Regions from separate parts of the Staphylococcus casei genome, predicted to be linked through region 1. Evidence: riboswitches for the same ligand, from Rfam matches in the RefSeq annotation. Region 1 holds a riboswitch; each other region holds the start of a gene.

Region 1 (5,764 bases):
GTCTGCACCTAACTCCATTGCATGACAAGCATCTTTAGGTGATCCAATACCTGCATCTACAATAACTGGTACATGAGCACGCTCAATAATATAACGTAAATTCAAAGGATTATTAATGCCTCTCCCCGTACCTATAGGTGACGCCAGTGGCATGACTGCATGAACACCTAATGTTTCTAAACGTTTAGCCAATACAACATCGTTCGAAATATAAGGACATACTATATAACCTTTTTCTAATAATATTTTGCATGCTTCATACGTTTCTATTGGATCTGGTAATAACGTTTCGTCATCACCGATAACCTCTACTTTAATCATGTCACAAACGCCGGCATGATTTGCAATTTCAGCAATACGCACCGCTTCTTTTGCTGATTTAGCGCCTGCTGTATTTGGAAAGGTAGTAAATTTTGTTAAATCTACTTTAGCTAAAGGATTCGGTAAATTTTTGTCATATAAGTTCATTCGACGTACAGCAAATGTTAATACTTCCGTCTCTGAAGCATTAATTGCTTTTGTTTGTGTGAGCTCATCTTCAAATTTTCCAGTACCTAATAATAATCTTGAATTTAATGTGAATGGTCCTATATTGAACATCCTATCCGCCTCCTACAAATTCTAGTAATTCTAAACAATCTTTGTCGTTAACTATTTGTGTTGGAAATTGTTTTTGACTGATGAGTTCCTCATTGTGTTCTACTATGACGCGTTGCTCATCTAAACCAATCTCACGTATTAATTCTTGAATATTTAATGATTTCTCAAATGTAAAATGATCACCGTTTATGATACATCTCATTTTTTTGGCTCCCTTCAAATTGAAAATCTTCGAGTTGCGTAGGTCTATGACCACTTTGAATCCATCTACCCATTAATGATCCTATGTATGGTGAAAGTAAAATACCATTACGATAATGGCCAGTAATGACAAACAACCCTTTATCTATTTCATCCATAATAGGTTCTTCATTTGTACAATATGGCCTGATCCCCGACCATTGCTTTAATAACTGACTCTCTTTTAGCTTAGGCACATACTGTATCGCTTGCGTTAGCAACCATTGCTTTCCGCTTTCTGACACACCAACTGAAAAATCATCCATGTAACTAGTAGCTCCAATTAAATAACGCTGGTTCATTTTAGGTATGATATAACAACCATTTGTCATAAAGAGTGTGGTTTTCAAATCCAACTTACTATGTTCAACAAGTAACGCCTCACCTTTGATACCAGTGACTTGATTTTGTGACATATAGTTATTCAATAATTTACCACTCCAAGCGCCTCCTGCCACTATTACCTTTTCTGATAATAGCACTTCATCTTTCGTCACAACGCGATAACCGCCAAGATGATGACACTCAATGTTATGAACTTCCGTATTATAAATACGATGGATATGACGATGGCTTAATGATTTCAAAAGTGCTTTAGTATAATGATTCGCATTAATTTGATGATCATTAGGAATATGTATAGCTGATAAACCATCTGATATCATACTGCCGTTAGAAAGTCGCGACAATCCTTCAGAAGATAGCATCTTTACTGAATGATCGTACTGGTGTAAAAATTGATATTGTTGTATGACATTGACGTTATCTTCAAAATTTGCAGCCATTTTAATTAAGCCACTACTTAAATATTCAATATCTACCCCTACTTCATCTAACAAACTGTTACGTAAATCTTCAAACATGCTTTGAGAAGTTTGAGCTAGATGAAAAAGACTACTTTCTTCCGTAAATTCATTCTGTGCGCCCAGCATACCTCCTGCTTTGTATGACGCATGCATGCCTGGGACATCACGATCTACAATAGCAATATGCATTCCCAATTCACTCATTGTTCTTGCCACTGACATTCCTATAACACCTGAACCAACAATGATGGCATCATACATATTCAATCCAAACCTCCTTTAGACGACCTATATTGGTGTTACTTTTCCTCTGAAAAATAGATATACCTGCTATGCCATTGAATCCTTTAGGTAATTGCTTTAAGGTTTGTTGATTAATACCACCCAACGCAATAACAGGAATTTTGCTATTAACCGCTTCAATTATTTCAGCCGTTGTTCTCGGCATTTTTCCAGCTTTAGAATTGGTTTCGAACACATGACCAAACAATACGAAGTCTAGATTTAATTGCTCAGCATACCTAATAGCCATTTGACTATGTGTCGACATACTCACTTGAATTTCCGGTTGATTATATTTAAAACGTTTCACGCGTGCATCGCATTCTCTAAAATGGATTGCCTTTAAATCACAACGTCTTAAGACACAAACATTGTCGTGGATAATCACTTTGTCTTTAGGAAAACCATATTGTATGAGGTCCGTTATCCATGACACTAACATGGCCGTGGGCATCGGCGTTCTGACAATCAGGTAATCAATATACTGTTCAATGTGTTGATAATGTTTAGCGTCTTGTTTCGACAAATAATCATACTGTGTAATTGCAACAAACAATTTTCTCACCTCAAATAATAAAAAAAACGTTATTTCTCCGGCTGGAAAAATAACGTTGAATTAACGAATATACATTGTCTATAACGCCACTTTCCTACGCCAGTATAAGCTGGATCAGGTTCAAGGAATCCCTCAGTTGCTACTTCGGTCTCAGCCTTTATTAAAAGGCACTTCCAGTGGTCAAGCATCTATTAAATTTTAAATTATATAAATTACATTTACTTTTATTGCAAGAATTATTACATTCAATCTAACGCATTATCTTTATCTTTTCAAGTTTCTTTGTTAAGAAAAGACAAATGCTACTCCGAAATATAAGATTAACTTTATCATATCTCTAACCACAGAAAATTCCAAATTATAATCATTTTGATTCTTCAGATAATTTTAATAAGCGTTGCGTTAAGGGTTGTGTTTGACGATATACTGCTTCGTACACTTCAAAGTATTTCACGTACGATTGATGATATTGTTGACGTGGTGCAAAAGATTGTTCATAACATATGAATTTCTGAATAATTTCTTCCAAATGATTATACCATCCCAACCCACAGACAGCTAAGATCGCCGCGCCCATACACGGACCTTCTTCATATTTAAGCCGACTAATCTTTGCATCAAAGATATCCGCTTGTAATTGTAACCAAAAGTCACTTTTAGAACCTCCACCAATCGATACAATATGTCGAATATTCTTACCACTTTCACGTAAGTATTTGATAGATTCATAGAGCGAAAATGTAATACCCTCAATCACTGATCTTGCTATATCGCTATTATTATGCAACATACTAAGACCTATAAAACTCCCTCTAATACTGGCATCTCCATGAGGCGTGCGTTCCCCAGATAAATATGGCGTAAACAGTAACCCTCGACTTCCTAATGGTGATTGACTTGCTAAATCTATAATTTGTTCAAAGCTCAGATTTGACAATACTTTATTACGTAACCAATGCAGACTATCACCAGCTGCCAGTGTAACCCCCATAACATAAGACATTTGGTCCATAGCATGATTAAAGTAATGTATATTTTGTTTATATACTGCGTCTTGTGCATTTTCACATGCCAAGATAACCCCCGAGGTCCCTATACTGCACAATGTTTCATCAACCTGAGTGACACCAGCTCCCAATGCACCACAAGCATTATCACCCCCGCCTGCGAAGACGGCTACGTCATTAGTAAATCCTAGATTATTAGCAATAGAAGCATCGATATATCCCACGAAATCATGTGATGCGACAAGGTCTGGATATATATCACGAAGACCAAATCGTCTCCCTATTTCTTTAGACCATGCTTTTTCCTTAGGATTTAACAGTAACGTACTAGATGCATCAGAGTATTCCATATTTATTTTTCCAGTTAATTTGAAACGCACATAATCTTTAGGGAGTAAAAAGACCTTTATCTTCTCCCAATTATGTGGTTCATTATCTTTAATCCATAATAATTTGGTTAAGGTAAATCCTTCTAACACAGGGTTTGATAATACATATTCTCCTAATTCCTTTTTAATTTGTTCGCACTGTATGGTTGACCTAGTGTCATTCCATAAAATGGCATCACGTATCGGTTGATGCGCATGGTCTAATATAACTAAACTATGCATTTGTCCCGATAACGATAGTCCCTTAACATCAATATGCTGCATTTCATGTGTGCTTAATAATTGTTTAATACAACTTTGAGTAGCTTCAAACCAATCGTTTGGACATTGTTCATTAAACCCAGATTGATGTTGTATTATTTTTAAAGATTCACTTATTGTTTTTATTACTTCACCATTTCTAGTTACTGCGATTGCTTTTACAGAGCTCGTGCCTATATCGATGCCTAATACAGCTTCAGTCAATTTAATCGTCCTTTTTAAGTAGATTTTCAAAAATAATATATCGTCATACTGTTTTTAGTTTTTACAAGAACTAGTTATAACACGTTAAAAATAAAAATCAAATGCTTTAAAAATTTCGCTAGAGAAAAAATTTTAAAAGTGATAGCATAAATATCATATTTAATTTTTTAAGGAGGTCCATCATGTTTATTACTGAAGTAGCATTTTCAACAACTAAAGAAAACGAACAAAAGCTGTATGATAAAGTCAAAAAAAATGCCAATGAATTAGTGGATGTTGACGGTTTAATCGATGCAGAGGTATGGACAAAATCCAAAGGTGATGAAGTCGAGTACGTTATTGTCAGTAAATGGCAAGAAAAGCAACACTTCCAAGCTTGGGTATCCAGACCATCTCACGTGGCTGAACATAAAGAAATGAATAAAAAAGCTAAAGAAGGGGACAAACCTCAAAGCCCGTTCAAAAAAGTTTTGAAACAATATACAGTTGTAGAATTTTAAGTTAAATAGGCCTCATGAATTTCTACAAACAAAAAGGATAACACCATCTTGTCAGATGAGTGTTATCCTTTTTGAGTTTGCTTAATATACAGATTTATTAAAATAATATCTTAGAGCAATAAATAACTATAACAACCGTAATCGCACTAAATAAAGTAGATAAAAACACCAATTCTGCTGCAAGTTCAGGATTATTATCGTATTCTTGCGCAATGACTGAACTATTTACTGATGTTGGCATGGCTGAGGCAATAAACAAGGTTTGAGCAATAATGCCTTCTATCCCCATAAGCTTAATAATCACAAGCCCAATGATCGGTCCAATGATAAGTCTAATTAATATATATATGTATGAGGCAGATAATTTCAAACTAAATTTAATGTTCGCAATTTGGGCCCCAAGTAATAATAAGGCAATTGCAATCATAGCGTCAGCGACATAATTTGCTGGCGTCCAAATAAATTTAGGAATGGGTACATGATTATAATTCAATATAATTGCTAGTAATAAAGCATATAATACAGGCATTTTAAAATATCCAACCAAAGCTTTTAATTTACCAATTTGTATGGATTGAATAGCGAAAACGCCGTACGAAAAAGTAAATATATTCTGCAACGAAAGTACAATGACTTGCACTGACATCGCTAATGGGTCCCCTTTAAATACTAAGTCATTTACAGGAACTCCATAATTTCCAGAATTAAAAAATAAAATACTGTTGGTCAGCGTCGTGGCTTCCCCTTTGTCGCCTTTCCTCAACTTCGCTATTACACGCCCTAAAATATACAATACCAGCATGTAAATTATAAAAAATACAACAATATAAAATAATAAACTTAGTTCAAATTTTGTTTTGTAAAATTTAACAAATATAAACCCTGGTACGAAAACATATATGTTTAATTTCGCTAGCGT
Region 2 (5,764 bases), 300 kb from region 1:
AGTATTCGGTTAAATATATGAAAAATAGTTTTCATATGGAAAGAACATTTAAATTTATGAGTGGCTAATGGTTATATTGTGTTACGAAGTATAACTTGAGAGTGGGTAGTTTAAAAAATTACATAAATGAATAAACGTACGAATATTGAAAGAGATCTAAAATCACTGCCTGAAAGCGATTTTAGATCTCTTTTTTTCAAATAAGCTTGTGTATAAGCTTGAATTTGATAAGAATGCGGTTTTATATCATGTATTTTAATGGGTGCATAAAGTTTAATTCTGGGAATGGAATATAACTATGATGATAGATGGCACATTGATAGAATCGATATAAAACACAAAAGCATTCTCTAAGAATATTATATAACCTGCATTGTAATGTTAAAATATAATTTTTATTTAAATTATAATTCATACAACTTAAAGTAGGTTATAAAGAACTGCAAAAAGTTGTGAATATCTCTAAATGATAAAATTAATTTTTAAAAGTGCTATCTTTTTTTTATATAAAGGTCTAGAGATTTATAAACGACAAGTACGAATGAAATGATTAAAAATAAAGTGAATAAACCGTTGAATAAAGTGTTGTTAAAAATTTTAAAAATAGTAATTGAACTTAAAGTTTCTAAAAATACAGAACCGGTTGTTTTCACTTCAAAAATATCAAATACAAATAGTGTTAAAGTAATCAATAACATATAAAAGAACGCGATGAAAAAGAGATTGAATAAATCATGTGTAAATAATTTTCTCATAACAACCAGCCTCCTCTCTTACTTTTCTATATCCGATTTTAAGAATATTAATGTTGAAATTTGTAAATTTACAAAAAATTTACAAAGTGCTTCATAAAAAAATGCTGAAAATATAGTGGAACCTGTTTTAAATTATTGTGAAAGTGTATAAGAGTAAGTAAGTTTGATTTTTTATTTGTAAGAGGGAGGGTTAATATGTATAAAGCTATAATCTTTGATGTATATGGCACAATTTTTGATATATCGTCTCTAAAAAATAATATGCCGGATTTTGATGATGATTTAGCGACCTCTATTGCAAAATTATGGAGAGAGACGCAAATGAGGCACATGTTTTTAAGGCAAGCAATGCAACGTTACATTTCATTTGATGAATTGACTAAAGAGACATTACGTTACGCTTTAGATGTTCATGAAATTCAATATAATCGCGATGATGTTAATAGATTATTTGAAGCATATTTAGATTTAACCTATTTTAATGAAATCCCTAGAGCATTATCAGATATAAAAACAAAGAATATAGATGTGGGTGTGCTTTCAAATGGTAGCGATAATATGCTCATGCCGTTAGTTGATAATTCAAAAATAGCTGAATATATCGATACCGTGATTAGTGTGGATGAAATTAAGCAATATAAACCGAGTCCTGCCAGCTATGCACTCGTTTTAGAATATTATAAATTAAAGCGTGAGGATATTTTATTCGTATCATCGAACACATGGGATGTTACAGGTGCGGCTAATTTTGGATTTAATACGGTCTGGGTAAACCGAAAAAATGAAGTGTTTGATGAAAATGGACAGCAACCTACGATTACGGTGAACAATCTTAATGAAATGGTAAAGTGGTTGGAAATGAATAAATAATGCTAAAAGAATATTTATATTATAGTGCATAGTAAACAAAGTAAAACGACAGATCTCATATTATAGAGGTCTGTCGTTTTATGTCTGACTGAGTATAACTCAGCATATGAAGAACTTTTTATGAAAATAATTTTCGCTACTCATTTAATATATCACTTTATAGGAGATTTGTGACCTTACAGTACTGTCACATTAACTAAAAATGAGTAAAATGCATAATGATGAAATTCAGGCTTAAATTGCTGATATTACTACATTAATAAATACGAATAACGATAAAGTAGTATATAATATTTAAATTTTAAACATATTTGTTCGTATTAAGGGTAATGATGAGTTGGAAAATAATTTTAATTCAAATAAATAAAAATATTTTTAAAGTTTTAGTTATTTGAAGTCTGGAGGATATATGGTTATTTCGAAAAGATTAGCGACAATCATTCTAGTCATACTTAGTATCATTTTACTATTGGCTTTATGTATTGACTTACCTGTTTCACAATGCTTTATGAATCAGAATTCTGTATTTGGAACAATATTTCAAGATTTAGGGTTATTTCCGCCTACATTAATATTAATTATTTCAATGATTATTTTAAATTTTTATACATTTTCAAGATTACATAGCAAGTTAGCTAAATATATCATTCTAATGATGACATTTATTTATACGTTAATAAAAACAAATTCACTTCTGTCAGAAACAGTGCAATATGTCGCGTCAAGTTTAGATAATATTAATAAGCATAAACCGATAGGTGTGGCTAGTAATGAAGGTGATGCAGGAAGTGCATTATCTATAGGTTCAGGGTACTTAATTACATTTATTATTTTGCTTATTATCATAATAGTTGTCTATCAATTTTGGTTAAAACGTATAGATCAAAATGAAATAGAAAGGTTGTTTAAAGTAGCACTAGTTAGTTTTTTTGTATTACTTGTTGGATTAGAAACTATTGATAGTTTAAAAGAATTATGGGGACGTGCAAGACCATATGAAATTGGCAATCATGGAGCGCATTTTACAAATTGGTTAACAGTAAATGGTAATACTGGACATAGTTCTTTTCCTTCAGGACATACGACTGATGCGGCATATTTTATGTTTATTGCCTTTTATTTTAAAAAGTTAAAATCCCAAAAAATGGTATTTAATATTGGATTGGCGTATACAATTATTATGTGTCTCAGTCGTTTACGTATTGGTGCACATTTTTTAGGGGACGTTACGATGTCATTTATGTTAATTTTTATGTTAATGATTGCAGCAGATTATATGATTAATAAGTTGAATACGTACAAAATGTAATACTTGAAATTAATATATTCAAAATAAGTTTAAGCTAGAGGATATTGAAGTACTATATATCTTCTGGCTTTTTTACATGGTTTAGCGTACTGATAAATTAGAAAGTGAAAAAATATGATAAATTCTCGAAAAAGAATATGAATATTTTTTATAAATTTATTTGTAATTAAAAATGATTAGTGTTAAGTTTAAAACAGAATTTAATATCAATTGCTAGGGGTGCTTTTCAATAGCTGAAAGAGACGTTAGTCTCAACCCTTTGAACCTGATCTGGTTAATACCAGCGTAGGGAAGCATAACAAAGCAGTTTCAAAATGTAATTTGATGCTGTTTGTTGTTTAACTTCACTATATATGCGATTTCTGACCAGGTCTCCTAGCAATAATACATGCTAAGGAGTTTTTTTATGGAACAAGATAAAATTGAATTAAAGAAACAATTTCCATCTAGTCAACGATTATGGATTAGCGGTGAAGAACGAGATATTCAAGTGCCTTTTAGATCAATAGAACTATCACCGACTGTCACAGAGCAAGGCACAACGCCTAATGAATCAGTAGTTGTTTATGATACTGCTGGACCTTATCATGATCATGATTATGAAGTGAATGTTCAAAAAGGTATACCACAATTAAGAGGCAAGTGGATTGAAGAACGTGACGATACGAAATTTTATGAAGGACGCAAAGTCGTTTCATTGGATAATGGTTTTAAAAAAGATAACCATAAAAAATTCGTAGAAACACCTTTTAAATATAAACCACGTAAAGCAAAACCTGGAAAAAATGTGACACAAATGCATTATGCCAGACAAGGTATCATTACAAAAGAAATGAAATTTATTGCAACAAGAGAAGATGTATCAGCTGAGTATGTACGTTCTGAAATTGCACGTGGACGTGCGATTATTCCTAATAATATCAATCATCCAGAATCAGAGCCAATGATTATCGGGAAAAACTTTCAAGTGAAAATTAATGCTAATATCGGGAATTCAGCAGTGAGTTCTTCGATAGAAGCAGAAATAGAAAAATTAGTATGGTCAATTCACTGGGGTGCTGACACAATTATGGATCTCTCAACTGGTAAAAATATTCACGCAACACGTGAGTTTTTATTGCGTAATTCTCCAGTTCCAGTTGGGACAGTTCCAATCTATCAAGCATTAGAAAAAGTAGATGGTAACGCACAAGATCTTACTTGGGAAATTTATAGAGATACGTTAATTGAACAAGCTGAACAAGGTGTAGACTATTTTACGATTCATGCAGGCGTATTATTAAGATATGTACCAACTACAGTGAGTCGTTTAACCGGTATTGTTTCACGAGGTGGTTCAATTATGGCGCAATGGTGTTTAGCGCATCATGAAGAAAGTTTCTTATATACGCATTTTAGCGAAATTTGTGAAATTTTAAGAGAATATAATATTGCAGTGTCTTTAGGCGATGGTTTACGACCTGGATCAATTTATGATGCAAATGACGAAAGCCAAATCTTGGAATTAAAAACATTAGGAGAACTTACAGCTATTGCATGGAAGTATGATGTTCAAGTGATGGTTGAAGGCCCTGGTCATGTGCCAATGCATAAAATCAAAGAAAATCAGGAGCTTGAGGATTTTTATTGTCAAGAAGCACCATTTTATACTTTAGGACCGCTTACAACAGATATTGCCCCAGCTTATGATCATATTACTTCTGCGATAGGAGCCGCACAAATTGCGAGTTATGGCACTGCGATGTTGTGTTATGTTACACCTAAAGAACATCTAGGGTTGCCTAACAAAGATGATGTAAGAGAAGGGGTAGTCACATACAAGATAGCGGCACATGCAGCTGATTTAGCAAAAGGTATGAAAGGTGCCCAAAAAAGAGACGATGAGATTAGTAGGGCACGTTTTGAATTTAGATGGTATGACCAATTCAACCTTTCTTTAGATCCGGATAAAGCGAGATCATTTCACGATGAGACGTTACCGGCAGAATCTGCAAAAGTTGCGCATTTTTGTAGTATGTGTGGGCCGAAATTCTGTTCAATGCGTATCTCTCATGACTTACGAAAAAACCCTGAATTGAAGGCAGAAGGATTGAAACAAAAATCAGAAGAATTTGTGTCTGAAGGTAGTAAAATATACCATTAAATATAGAGTCACAGCATATAATGTTTAATTTCAGACTGCCAACAAGGTTTCGACTTTGTGGCAGTTTTTTTGTATGCTTTCTTCAATCATTATCTGAAATTTTGAGTTAATCTGTGTCACTATCTTTAAATACAATATTTGTGCAATAAAAGTCACCTTAAATGAGCGATTTAATCGTTGTTACTTAAGTCGAGTTGATAGAAAGCTAAGTCTAACCATTTATCAAATTTATAGCCTACATTATGAATTGTGCCTGAATGGGTGAATTTAAACTTTTTATGTAGGTAGATACTATAATCATTCGTTGCATCAATACCAGCTACTAATGTTTTATATCCATTATCACGTGCAGTTTGAATAATTTCAGCAAGTAATAGAGAAGCAATACCTTTACCTCTATGGTGCTTATTTACATAAATAGAATGTTCAATAGAATATTGATAGGCTGGCCAATCACGAAAAGACCCATAAGTTGCAAATGCGATTGCTTCCCCTTGTTCTTCATATACGAGTACAGGTTCATGATTATTTGCCTTTTTTTCAAACCATTCTTCACGTGCTTCAATAGTTTGTGGATTGTAGGTATATACTGCAGTGGTATTTAAGATTGCATCATTATAGATATCTAATATATTTGGTAAATCTGTTTTAGTAGCATGACGTATCATAAGCAGCGCATCCTTTTTA
Region 3 (5,764 bases), 1.1 Mb from region 1:
AGCAGATGACATTGCCGTCATCTGCTTTTTTTATTGATATGATTTTTAATAAATACTTGTCAGGCGTACATCTTCAATACCTGTTATAGGTATGAAGTGTGCTAATAAATAAGTGAGAAGTATGATAGCACCGACAGCTACTATGAGTATAATATCTTTATATGAGAAAGAAGTATTATAATAGTAGGTTCTAGGTCCATCTTTGAATCCTTTTTTTTCCATAGCAACCGACAGTTGATGTGCTTTTCTAATATTTTGGCTTAGTAACGGAATAACGATATGTTTAATACGTTTAAAACCTGTATAGTTTGATTTATCAATCATTTGATAACGCATTTTTAATGAGCGTCTAAGTTGGACTAAGGATGTAAACATCAATGGAACCATTCTTATAGCCGCCATAAAAGCATAAGCTATCTTCGGTTTAACTTTCAAATGCTGCATGAGACTGTAAAAAATCATCACGATTTGAGAAGTAAAAGCAATTAAAATACCAAAAAATGATACAGTTGACGTACGCATAGCTAAATGTAAGCCTCGATATAAACTTTCCGTAGTGATCTTTATAAAGCCTAATTGGAAAATCATGTGTGTCCCGGAACCATAAAAAATCATGAATAATGCTGATATCAAACTAAATATAACAGTAAAAAACACAAAGGCTAAGGTTATTTTGAGTTTCAAACCATTAAAAAGTAATAAAAAGACGAGCATGAACAATGTTAAATAAATCATATAATCAAATTGATGAATAAAAATAACAAAGACAAATAATAGTACTGCAATTATAAGTTTCGTGATGATATTAACATCATCTATAAAAGAATAGTGCTTTTTCCACATTTCAAACATGAGTACCACCCTTTAATTCATATAATTGATGTTGATCCACATGTAGTCTATGGGTTGGATACCTAGAAATAAGCTCTGAGTCATGCGTTACCATAATAATAGTTTGTCCATGTTGGATGCATTTTTGAAATAACTTAATAAGGTTAAACGTATTATGACTGTCTAGCCCGAAAGTTGGTTCATCTAATAAAATAAACTTAGAAGATGAGCTCAATGCAATAGCCACACTTAACCTTCGTTTTTGTCCCATTGATAATTCATATGGATGTTGTGATTGTACATTTTCTAAATTTAACGTTTTGAGCATTTCTACAGTCTCTTGCATAGCATCGTTTTTAGAAATAGAATGTTTTTTATATTGAATGAAAATTTCTTCGAAAACAGAATGTGTTATAAATTGTAATTCTGGATTTTGATACACTAAATACATGTGTTTTGCTGCATCTTTGATTTTAGACAAAGTGTGATCATTAATATACATTTTTCCTTCATATTTAATTAGTTGCATCATCGATTCTAATAATGTAGTTTTACCGCTGCCGTTTGGTCCAGTAATAGTAATCCAATCACCAGTGTTGATGATGTGTTCTGAAATACGTAAAAGTTTACGTTTACCTCTTTTGACTGTAACTTGTTTGAATTTAAAGTTACTATTTGTTGGTAACATCGCCGTATTTGGACATGAAGAGGGTTTAGGGGCGTATTGCCAAGCATTTGGATGCCATACGCCATATTCTGTTAATAGGTGCTCATAGTCGCTTAGCATCTTTGTTGGAGATTCGTCCGCTATGATTTCCCCGTTGTAATTAAACAAAAGCACACGATCTATATGTTGCCATATATGTTCCACTTTATGTTCTACAATGAGTACAGTTTGATCTTCCCACAAGGCCTTGATTTTTTGCCATAAATCAGCAGTTGCTTCTACATCTAACATAGCTGTGGGTTCATCTAAAAATAAAGTGTCTGCTTGTTGCAAAAGCGTTTCTGCAATTGCAAGTTTTTGTTTCATACCACCACTTAATTGGTTAATGTATTGATCTTTATCTACATTAAGTCCTACTGCTGTAAGTGCTGCTTTAATTTTTTCGTCCATATTATCACGAGGGACATTTAAATTTTCTAATACAAAAGCTAATTCTTCATAAACTTTAGGCATACAAAATTGACTGTCCGGATCTTGAAAAATAACGCCGCAGTTATGGTTAATGTGTAATTCATCATATTTCATTGGCAAATCAATAAGATTAGGCACAATACCACTTAAGACATTCAATAACGTACTTTTTCCAGAACCAGAAGGTCCTAAAAGTAATACTTTTTCTTTATCATTTATATTGATACTTAAATTATCAAATATTTTATGCTGTGCATTTGGATATTTTAGACGTAAATTTTTTGTTACTATCAACGAAATTGCTCCTTATAAGTTGTCGTAATCGCTTTGACTTGCTGGTCTAAACAATTTAGTTACACCAGTTTGATCCAAGGCTTTTACGATATAATAAGATAAAAGTCCAGCAACAACGATGCCACTTATAAGTCTAAACCCGATGTATAATGCGAGGTTCCATCCAGCAATTTCTGAAAGATAACCATAAGCGAAGTCAATCGGTAATGTAGCTACTGCAGCTAAAAGTCCAGCTAACATGGCAACCATAACAGTACGAGATTTATATTTAAAAATTGCAAATATAATTTCACAGGCTAAACCTTGTAATAAGGCATAAATTATAGTAGCTATATCAAAACGGCCCATTATTATAGTTTCGCCAGCCCCTGCAGCAAATTCAGCTAAAATAGCAATACCAGCTTTAGGGATAATAAGATAAGCAACGACAGCTGCCATAAACCATGCGCCATACGTCAATTCTTCAAAATGTAGTCCGGTAATTTGTACAGCTTTATAGACGAAATTCCAAATGTTGTATATCACTGCGAAAACAACTGCAATTAATACAGTTACGAGTATTTCAGAAAGCTTTAAACCTTTTGTCATGATCGTTTCCTCCTATATAAAAAACGCACAACCTTCTAGAAAGTTGCGCGTTTAAATAGTGGCATAGGGATACCAATCAAAGAAAAAGGTATCGCAATACACTTTCCTACGCTAGTTTAATCTAGATCAGGTTCAAAGGGTTTGAGGGTATACCTCATCTCAGTCACTAAACACCCCTAGTGCGAATATTATATTTAAATTTAACTATAATGTATGATTTTTCGCCAGTTCTGTCAAGGTCTCAATTTAATAATGGGGAATAATAAGCTGGTTAATCAATAGAGGAAGCGAGTTTATAAAGAGCATATAGAAAGTAGCGAAGTATATTGCTAAACTAAGGTAGGGAAGCGTATTAAAAAAGTAAGCCGAAGTAGTTTGGCTTACTCAAAGTGAATCGTCTATTGTCTTAATCCAATGTGTCTTGGATATTTTTTTTAGTTTCTTCCTCACCATCATTTGATGATGATTGTTGATCTTTTAATTTATCTTCAGCCGCTTTAGCTTTTTCAGCTGCTTGTTTATTTAATTCTTCTTTACTCATAAGTACAACACTCCTTAATTTTTAAGTAGAATATATTGATTGTATACCACGGAATTGAATCATTAAACAAAAACAAAGAAATGAATAACTATAAATTGTATATAGCCCATGCGTTTTTATACTTTTTATGAAATAATTGTTTAATAGTATAAATTATGTGGAATTTTGACTATACAACTATTTTATATCATACTATAGACTTATTTATTAGATTATTAAAGACAAGAACAAAATGTTCATATATAATAACTTTGAGGTGAATGGTATGTCTTTTTTTAAGAAACACGCTGAGATACTGTATAGTTATATTATAGGCATCGTTTCGCTTTTCACAAGTCTCATCATTTTAATTAATTTACCTTTAATTCACAAGTTAAATGGTAAAGGTAAGATTGAATTACATATTCATAATGTGTGGGATTTTATAAACGCGTTTTTCAGTGAAATTATTAGGGTGATGAGTAATTATATAGGGAACTTTCCTGTAGTAAGCGCAATCTTGATTCTTTTGTTTGGTGTTGCGTTAATACTTATTGGCTTCACGCTATTTAGAACAACGAGATATGACTATGATATTTCAATTTTCTTTTTAGTTATTGGTATTCTGTTCTTCATTATAACGCTTATACTCATGACACAAGTTTATAGCTTTTTTGCTGTTATTTTTGTGATACCTTTTGCGGTGCATATAGGTTACATTGTTTATAAAGATGAATTAAATACGGACCATAGAAAATATCATTATTTATGGATTATTTTCACTTATGGCATAAGTTATTTATTAACACAAATTGTGTTATATGGAAGAATAGATAGTGATCAAATTGTACCAATTGATATTCTAAGTGTTAACACGTTTTTCATAATTATGTGGTTACTTGGACAAATGTCAATTTGGAACTTCTTATTCCTAAGAAGATCATTACCATTAACGAAACAAGAACTCGGCGAAGAAGAACCGGAATTATCTAGAACGAGTAAAGGTGCAGTAACTACTCAAACAAAAGAATATTGGAAAGATTTACAAGACAAAACAACAGAATTTACACGTAAAACACGTAGAAGTGTAGATATTCAAAAAGCTAGGGATAAAAAGGATAAATTCATTAAAAAATGGAAAGACATTATTGATATTCAAGAAGATGATGTACCAAATTGGATGAAGAAACCTAAATGGCTTAAATCTGCATATGTAGAATTATGCTGTGGAGCAATTCTCTTATTCTTTACATTGATTGAATTTAATAATAGAAACGCATTATTTGTTTCTGGTGATTGGGAAATTTCTCAAACACAATATGTTATTGAGTGGATTACTTTATTCTTGTTAATGATTATTATAATAATTTATATTTTAACGACATTAACAAACTATTTAAAAGGTAGATTTTATTATCTGCAATTATTTATGGTAAGTTTTTTATTCTTTAAATTAGTTACAGAATTTGTAAACATCATGGTTCATGGATTATTATTATCAACATTTATTACACCAATACTTTTTATGATGTTGATAGCAATTATAGTAGGATTCATCATAAAATTACGTGAACCAGCAGAATATTAATTGATTAAAATAGTGTAGTTTGACTTAACCTATCTTCCAAATTGGTTGGAAGATAGGTTTTATTTTTTGTTTTTTTATAAAGAGGCGTAATTAATATAAAGATGTAAAAGTATTCATGCTAAGCATCACATTTGAATTGCTGATTTTAGAAAATAAATTAAACATGTAAATTTAAAATTTTATATTATGTTAGGGTGGAAAATGTTTAAATAGTACAATAAGGAATATAATTTAATAAAGTAAGGTTATTTTAACAGCAAATCAAAAATTAAGATTTGACTTGTGTAAATATTAATGGTGTTACAAAGCAGCTGAGATGATAAGATGAGTAAGTGAAAAATAAAAATAATTAATAGAAGAAAGGCTGACATAATTTTATGAAAACTGCCACATTAAATAAAGGTAAAGAAACAAAGTATTTAAATCAATACCCTTTGATAGACGAAGAGGATATATATGCTCAAGATCATTTGAAAGAAGGAGACTTATTTAATCTCGTTAATGATCAAGGGAAATATATCGCATCTGCATACGTAGGGCGTCAACACAAAGGCATCGGCTGGGTGCTTAGTTATGATAAAGATGAAGTAATTAATACAACATTTTTTGAAAGATTATTCGAAACAGCAAAAAGCGAACGTGAATACTTCTATCATGTAGACGGTACAAATGCATTTAGAGTTTTCAATGGAGAAGGAGACGGCGTCGGTGGCCTAACAATCGATAATTATGATGGTCATTATTTAATTCAATGGTATTCAAAAGGCATTCATAAGTTCCGTTATAATGTGTTATCTGCATTGAA
Region 4 (5,764 bases), 1.2 Mb from region 1:
ATGGCATCTCGTATCTTAGGAATGGGAGATGTATTAAGCTTAATTGAGAAAGCACAACAAGATGTAGATCAAGATAAAGCTAAAGATTTAGAGAAGAAAATGCGCACATCTTCATTTACGTTGGATGATTTCTTGGATCAATTAGACCAAGTTAAAAGTCTTGGACCATTAGATGATATTATGAAAATGGTGCCTGGTATGAATAAAATGAAAGGCTTAGATAATTTGAATATGGACGATAAACAAATTGATCATATTAAAGCCATCATACAATCAATGACGCCAACCGAAAGAAATAATCCAGATGCATTGAATGTATCTCGAAAAAAACGTATCGCTAAAGGTTCAGGTCGTTCTGTACAAGAAGTGAACAGATTAATGAAACAATTTAACGAAATGAAAAAAATGATGAAACAATTTTCTGGTGGGGGCAAAGGTAAAAAAGGTAAACGTAAACAAATGGAAAATATGCTAAATGGCATGAACTTACCATTTTAGTTATTCGTTTGCTATAAATGAGTTGCTAGCTAGAAAATCAAATAAAAAAAGGGTGGTTTCCTAAAAATGGAAACTACCCTTTTTTATTGAATATGATATGTAATGATATATTACATTAGGCCAAGATGTTCGCGGAAAGTTGTACCATCGTAGGAGGATCTAAATAAATCTCTTTTTTGCATCTCAGGAATAATCAGATTTACAAAATCTTCCAAACTATTTGGAAGTACAGGGGGCATCAAATTAAAACCATCAGCCACGCCACAATCCATCCACAGTTCCATAGTGTCTACAATGTCTTTGGGTGTGCCAATTAAAGTTAAATGTCCACCACCAGCGCTAAGATAACCTAGCAGTTCTCTTAACGTAGGATTCTTGTCTTGGATGATTTCAAGTACGGTCTCATAACGACCTACAGGGCCTGTAAACGATTCAACCGGAGGTAATGGTGGGACAGGTTTATCTAATTCCCAGTTATGGCAATCTTGTTGTATGAAAAAGCTCAATTGCTTTAATGCAGTTTCAACTGGTAGCGCTTCGTCTAATTTTTGTTTTTTTGCATATGCTGCTTCATATGTCTCACCTACATATGTAACTAAACCAGGGAAGACCTTAATATGTTGCCTGTTTGGATCTTCACTCAGTAACTGTTCGTCTAGTTTTTGGCGAAAGGCCTTTGCTTGTTTTAAATTCCATGCAACAGCATAAACAGCATCAGCATATTTGGCAGCTAGTGCTATACCTTGGCTCGATGCACCCGCTTGCATTGCTACTGGTTTGCCTTGAGGGCTACGAGGTGTAGTAGATGGACCTTTTACATTAAAGTACTTTCCTTCGTGATTGAAAGGATGTATATGTGATGAATGAATTAAATGATTGTCTTTACGGTTATGTGAAAAATCATTAGGGTCCCAAGAGCTAAATAGCTTATTCATTAGTTGAGCAAATTCATGAGCTTTTGCATATCTTTCCTTGCGAGGTGGAAGTGCTGGCATATTATGATTAAAAGCTTCTAAATCAGTCATTGAAGTGACAAGGTTCCAACCTACACGGCCTTGAGTAACATGGTCTAAACTTAAGAGTTGACGAGATGCTGTAAAAGGATTAGAAAATGTACTGGAAATGGTGGCTACTAAGCCAATGTGATGAGTTACTTGGGAAATTGCAGTTAAACTTACTATAGGGTCGAACCAAAATGCTGGCATATCGCTTTGAGACTTTGCTGGGAATGAATGATTGTCTGCAAAGAACACAGCATCAAATAAGCCTTGCTCAGATATTTGTGCTAGCTCTTGATAATAGGATATATCTCCTACACGTTCAACGCTTGAATCAGGCATTAACCAAGCAGCTTGGTGATGACCACAAGCATATATTAATATACCAATATTGAGATGTTTCTTAGAATCTATAGTCATTACGAGATGCCTCCAAATTTCAAATTATTAATTCATCGTTAAACCGCCATCAATGGTATAGTTCTGTCCTGTTATACCTTTTGCTTGATCAGATACTAAATAGGCCACCATATTGGCAACATCTTGTAGAGCAGTAACTTTTTTCAAAGGTGTTGTCTGTGCAATCAGATCAAATACTTCGGCAGTTGTGGCAGCACTGGCATCTGTGGTTTTTAATAAGCCGCCTGATACAACATTAGCTGTAATGCCAAACTGACCTAATTCTGCTGCAATGTTACGTGTTAACCCGATAAGGCCAGCTTTTGCTGTTGTATATTCATGATAAGGTACCACAGGATTTTGATATAAATTAGTACCAATAGAAATAATGGCACCAGATTGTCTTTCTAAAAATTGAGGTAATACACTTTGAGTGACGTTAAATGCTGATTTTAAAGTGCCATTGAGTTGTTGCTGATAATCATCCCAAGATAAGTCTTTGAAAGATTTTTGCTGCGTAGGATCAAACTTGAACCCAACTAATGCATTATTAACTACCGCATCGATATGACCAAAACGTTCTGTAGCTTGTACTATTAATTTGTCGACATCGTTTCTATTTGTAACGTCAGCTTGAATAGCTATCGCCTGATGTTCGCCAAGCTCAGTTACTAGTTGCTCAGCCAGTACTTTATTTTGAAAATAATTAATAATAACGTTATATCCTTGTTGAGATAATGTTTTAACAATAACTGCACCTAAACCTCTACTACTGCCAGTTACTAGTACTGTTTTATTCATATAAATCACTCCTATTCAGATGTTTACTAAATAAAAAAACACAACCTTCACTATAGAAAGTTGTGTATGAAAAAATAACAGTATATTAATAGTAGAAGCGTTGTCTCTAAAAAATACGAAATCATTCACACTTTCCTCCGCTAGATTTAGCTAGATCAGGTTCAAAGGGTTTGAGTAGAACTCATCTCAGTTTAAAACACCCCTAGTGCTATTATTATTTAATTTATCTTCAATGTATATTTTATATATTCAGATGTCAAGTGGTGCTCTTGAAGACACACAGGAAAGTGATGCGTTAGATGGAAGCTAGGAGAAAGACCATAATGATGTTATAAGTAAATTACATTTCACTTGGATTGTTTATCGTATGCACTTTAGTAAAATGACATAAAAGCTTTCATATTGCTGTTTAATAAGGGCTTGACGATAATTTTTGAAAAAGGTCAAGAAGAAACTCTTTACAAATGTAGGAAGTACTGTTATTATTATCTCTTGTAGAAAATAAAAATTATGAACATACAAAGGAGAGAAAATAAATGGCAGTTAAATTACGTTTAACACGTTTAGGTTCTAAAAGAAATCCATTCTATCGTATCGTAGCAGCAGATGCTCGTGCGCCACGTGATGGTCGTAACATCCAACAAATCGGTACTTATAACCCTAACAGTGTGAATGCACCAGAAGTTAAAATCGACGAAGAATTAGCACTTAAATGGTTAAAAGATGGAGCTAAACCTACAGATACTGTACACAATATCTTATCAAAAGAAGGTATCTTGAAGAAATTCGACGACCAAAAATAAGCTTAAACTTATGTCACAAATATATCATTTGTAAGAGTACCGACTCAGGTGCTCTTTTTTTAAATGCTAAAAATGATGCATTTAATATTAGAAATGGTATTGAAAGCAAGGCACACACTTAATCGCTTGTTCTTGTCTTAAATTTATAATTTCCAACGTTGATTGATAACTAAGATGGATTTATCCATGTTATAATGAGTAGCGTAAAAAATAAAACATACATAAAAATTAGGGACACCTAGGATATATATTTTATCGGAGGAACATATATGAAAGTTGAAGTAGGAAAAATCGTTAATACACATGGCGTCAAAGGTGAAATTAAAATTAAATCAGATTCTGACTTTACAGAAACGCGTTTTCAACCTGGTGAAGTCGTGCAAATTGAACGTGAAGGAAAAGAACCGCTTGAATTTAAAATTGCTTCGTATCGTATGCATAAAGGGTTACATATGCTCACTTTTGAAGGCATTAATAATATCAATGATATTGAATATTTAAAAGGTGAAACGATAGTGCAAGAACGTGATCATGAGGAAATTGAATTGGGTGAGCATGAGTATTTTTATTCAGATATTATTGGGTGTACAGTCTTTGACGATGAGGATACGCCGATTGGTCGGGTAACAGAAATATTTGAAACCGGTGCAAATGATGTATGGGTTGTCAAAGGTGATAAGGAATATCTTATTCCCTATATTGCAGATGTCGTCAAAGATATTGATGTTGAAGGTAGAAGTATAAAAATCACACCTATGGAAGGGTTATTAGATTAATGAAAATTGATTATTTAACACTTTTTCCAGAGATGTTTGATGGTGTGCTAAATCATTCTATTTTAAAACGTGCTCAAGAAAAAGGAATGTTAGACGTTAATACAGTGAACTTTAGACATTTTGCTGAGAATAAACATAACCAAGTAGATGATTATCCATTTGGTGGAGGACAAGGGATGGTATTGAAGCCGGAGCCTATATTCAATGCTATGGATAGCATTGAACAAACAGAGGACACACGCGTCATCTTAATGTGTCCTCAAGGACGACCGTTTAATCAACAAATCGCACAAGAGTTGAGCGAATCAGAGCATTTGGTATTTATTTGTGGACATTATGAGGGTTACGATGAAAGAATAAGAGAACATCTGGTTACTGATGAAATATCAATGGGAGATTATGTACTCACAGGTGGTGAGTTACCGGCAATGGTCATGACAGATGCTGTAGTTAGACTATTACCGGGCGTTTTAGGTAATCAGCAATCCCATGAAGATGACTCATTTCAAGATGGACTACTAGAGTTTCCTCAGTATACACGTCCACGTAGTTATAAAGATATGGGTGTACCTGATGTATTGCTATCTGGTAATCATGCACACATCGAAACATGGCGTCACGAACAAAAAATCTTACGCACATTTGAAAAACGTCCTGATCTATTAGAATCTTATACCTTAACCGATAAGGATAAAGATATAATAGAAAGATATAAAAATCAATTGAAAAAAGACTGACAGTGTGCTAATATATTTTAAGTGTGCGACACACGAAAATCACTATGGTCCGCTGCTATATTTTGTCAAGGCAAGAACATAGGTTGAAGGAGAGAAAAATAATGAGCAATCACAAATTAATTGAAGCAGTAACTCAATCGCAATTACGCACAGATATACCTTCATTCCGTCCAGGTGACACTTTAAGAGTTCACGTACGTATTATTGAAGGTACTCGCGAACGTATCCAAGTATTCGAAGGTGTAGTTATCAAACGCCGTGGTGGAGGTATCTCAGAAACTTTCACTGTACGTAAGATTTCTTCAGGTGTTGGTGTGGAACGTACATTCCCATTACACACTCCAAAAATCGAAACGATCGAAGTTAAACGTCGCGGTAAAGTCCGTCGTGCTAAATTATACTACCTACGTGAATTACGTGGTAAAGCTGCTAGAATTAAAGAAATTCGTTAATCAGCATAATAAGCATGAAAAAACGGTTCCTAATTTAGGAACCGTTTTTTTTGTGCATATATTTCGTTCGAATTCATATGATATAAGCTCACGCTGTTAAAAAATAAGTATCAGTGTATCTAGTAAAATGACGATTTAACTAGATACACTATATGGAAGTCGTTTATATGAATATTTATCATATGTTTGAATATGATTTAGATTTAATGAATTTTGCGAAGATGATACTTAATATTATGCCTATGATACTGAGCGTGATTAAAATATATAAGTAAGGTGGTGTGTATCTTAATTCTATAT

The links. Region 1 has a riboswitch for thiamine pyrophosphate ahead of QMO72_RS00765 (thiamine phosphate synthase). Riboswitches for the same ligand answer to the same signal wherever they lie in the genome.
Region 2: another riboswitch for thiamine pyrophosphate. It lies ahead of thiC (phosphomethylpyrimidine synthase ThiC); the one in region 1 lies ahead of QMO72_RS00765 (thiamine phosphate synthase).
Region 3: another riboswitch for thiamine pyrophosphate. It lies ahead of QMO72_RS09240 (ECF transporter S component); the one in region 1 lies ahead of QMO72_RS00765 (thiamine phosphate synthase).
Region 4: another riboswitch for thiamine pyrophosphate. It lies ahead of QMO72_RS08435 (3-oxoacyl-ACP reductase); the one in region 1 lies ahead of QMO72_RS00765 (thiamine phosphate synthase).

The regions. Positions count from the first base shown of each region.
Region 1 is NZ_CP125718.1:172,752-178,515, reverse strand. It holds gene QMO72_RS00780 (thiazole synthase) at 1-600, opposite strand, end outside; gene thiS (sulfur carrier protein ThiS) at 602-802, opposite strand; gene QMO72_RS00770 (NAD(P)/FAD-dependent oxidoreductase) at 780-1,907, opposite strand; gene QMO72_RS00765 (thiamine phosphate synthase) at 1,900-2,493, opposite strand; TPP riboswitch at 2,559-2,669, opposite strand; gene xylB (xylulokinase) at 2,849-4,345, opposite strand; gene QMO72_RS00755 (antibiotic biosynthesis monooxygenase family protein) at 4,528-4,845, shown strand; gene QMO72_RS00750 (AEC family transporter) at 4,943-5,764, opposite strand, start outside.
Region 2 is NZ_CP125718.1:474,164-479,927, forward strand. It holds gene QMO72_RS02060 (hypothetical protein) at 492-755, opposite strand; gene QMO72_RS02065 (haloacid dehalogenase type II) at 951-1,625, shown strand; gene QMO72_RS02070 (phosphatase PAP2 family protein) at 2,035-2,934, shown strand; TPP riboswitch at 3,140-3,243, shown strand; gene thiC (phosphomethylpyrimidine synthase ThiC) at 3,341-5,077, shown strand; gene QMO72_RS02080 (GNAT family N-acetyltransferase) at 5,248-5,745, opposite strand.
Region 3 is NZ_CP125718.1:1,909,902-1,915,665, reverse strand. It holds gene QMO72_RS09250 (energy-coupling factor transporter transmembrane component T family protein) at 46-852, opposite strand; gene QMO72_RS09245 (ABC transporter ATP-binding protein) at 845-2,263, opposite strand; gene QMO72_RS09240 (ECF transporter S component) at 2,276-2,851, opposite strand; TPP riboswitch at 2,938-3,039, opposite strand; gene graF (glycopeptide resistance-associated protein GraF) at 3,258-3,392, opposite strand; gene auxA (lipoteichoic acid stability factor AuxA) at 3,658-4,959, shown strand; gene QMO72_RS09225 (class I SAM-dependent rRNA methyltransferase) at 5,337-5,764, shown strand, end outside.
Region 4 is NZ_CP125718.1:1,743,625-1,749,388, reverse strand. It holds gene ffh (signal recognition particle protein) at 1-498, shown strand, start outside; gene QMO72_RS08440 (LLM class flavin-dependent oxidoreductase) at 609-1,916, opposite strand; gene QMO72_RS08435 (3-oxoacyl-ACP reductase) at 1,944-2,696, opposite strand; TPP riboswitch at 2,812-2,910, opposite strand; gene rpsP (30S ribosomal protein S16) at 3,233-3,499, shown strand; gene rimM (ribosome maturation factor RimM) at 3,769-4,275, shown strand; gene trmD (tRNA (guanosine(37)-N1)-methyltransferase TrmD) at 4,275-5,012, shown strand; gene rplS (50S ribosomal protein L19) at 5,114-5,464, shown strand; gene QMO72_RS08410 (YfhO family protein) at 5,643-5,764, opposite strand, start outside.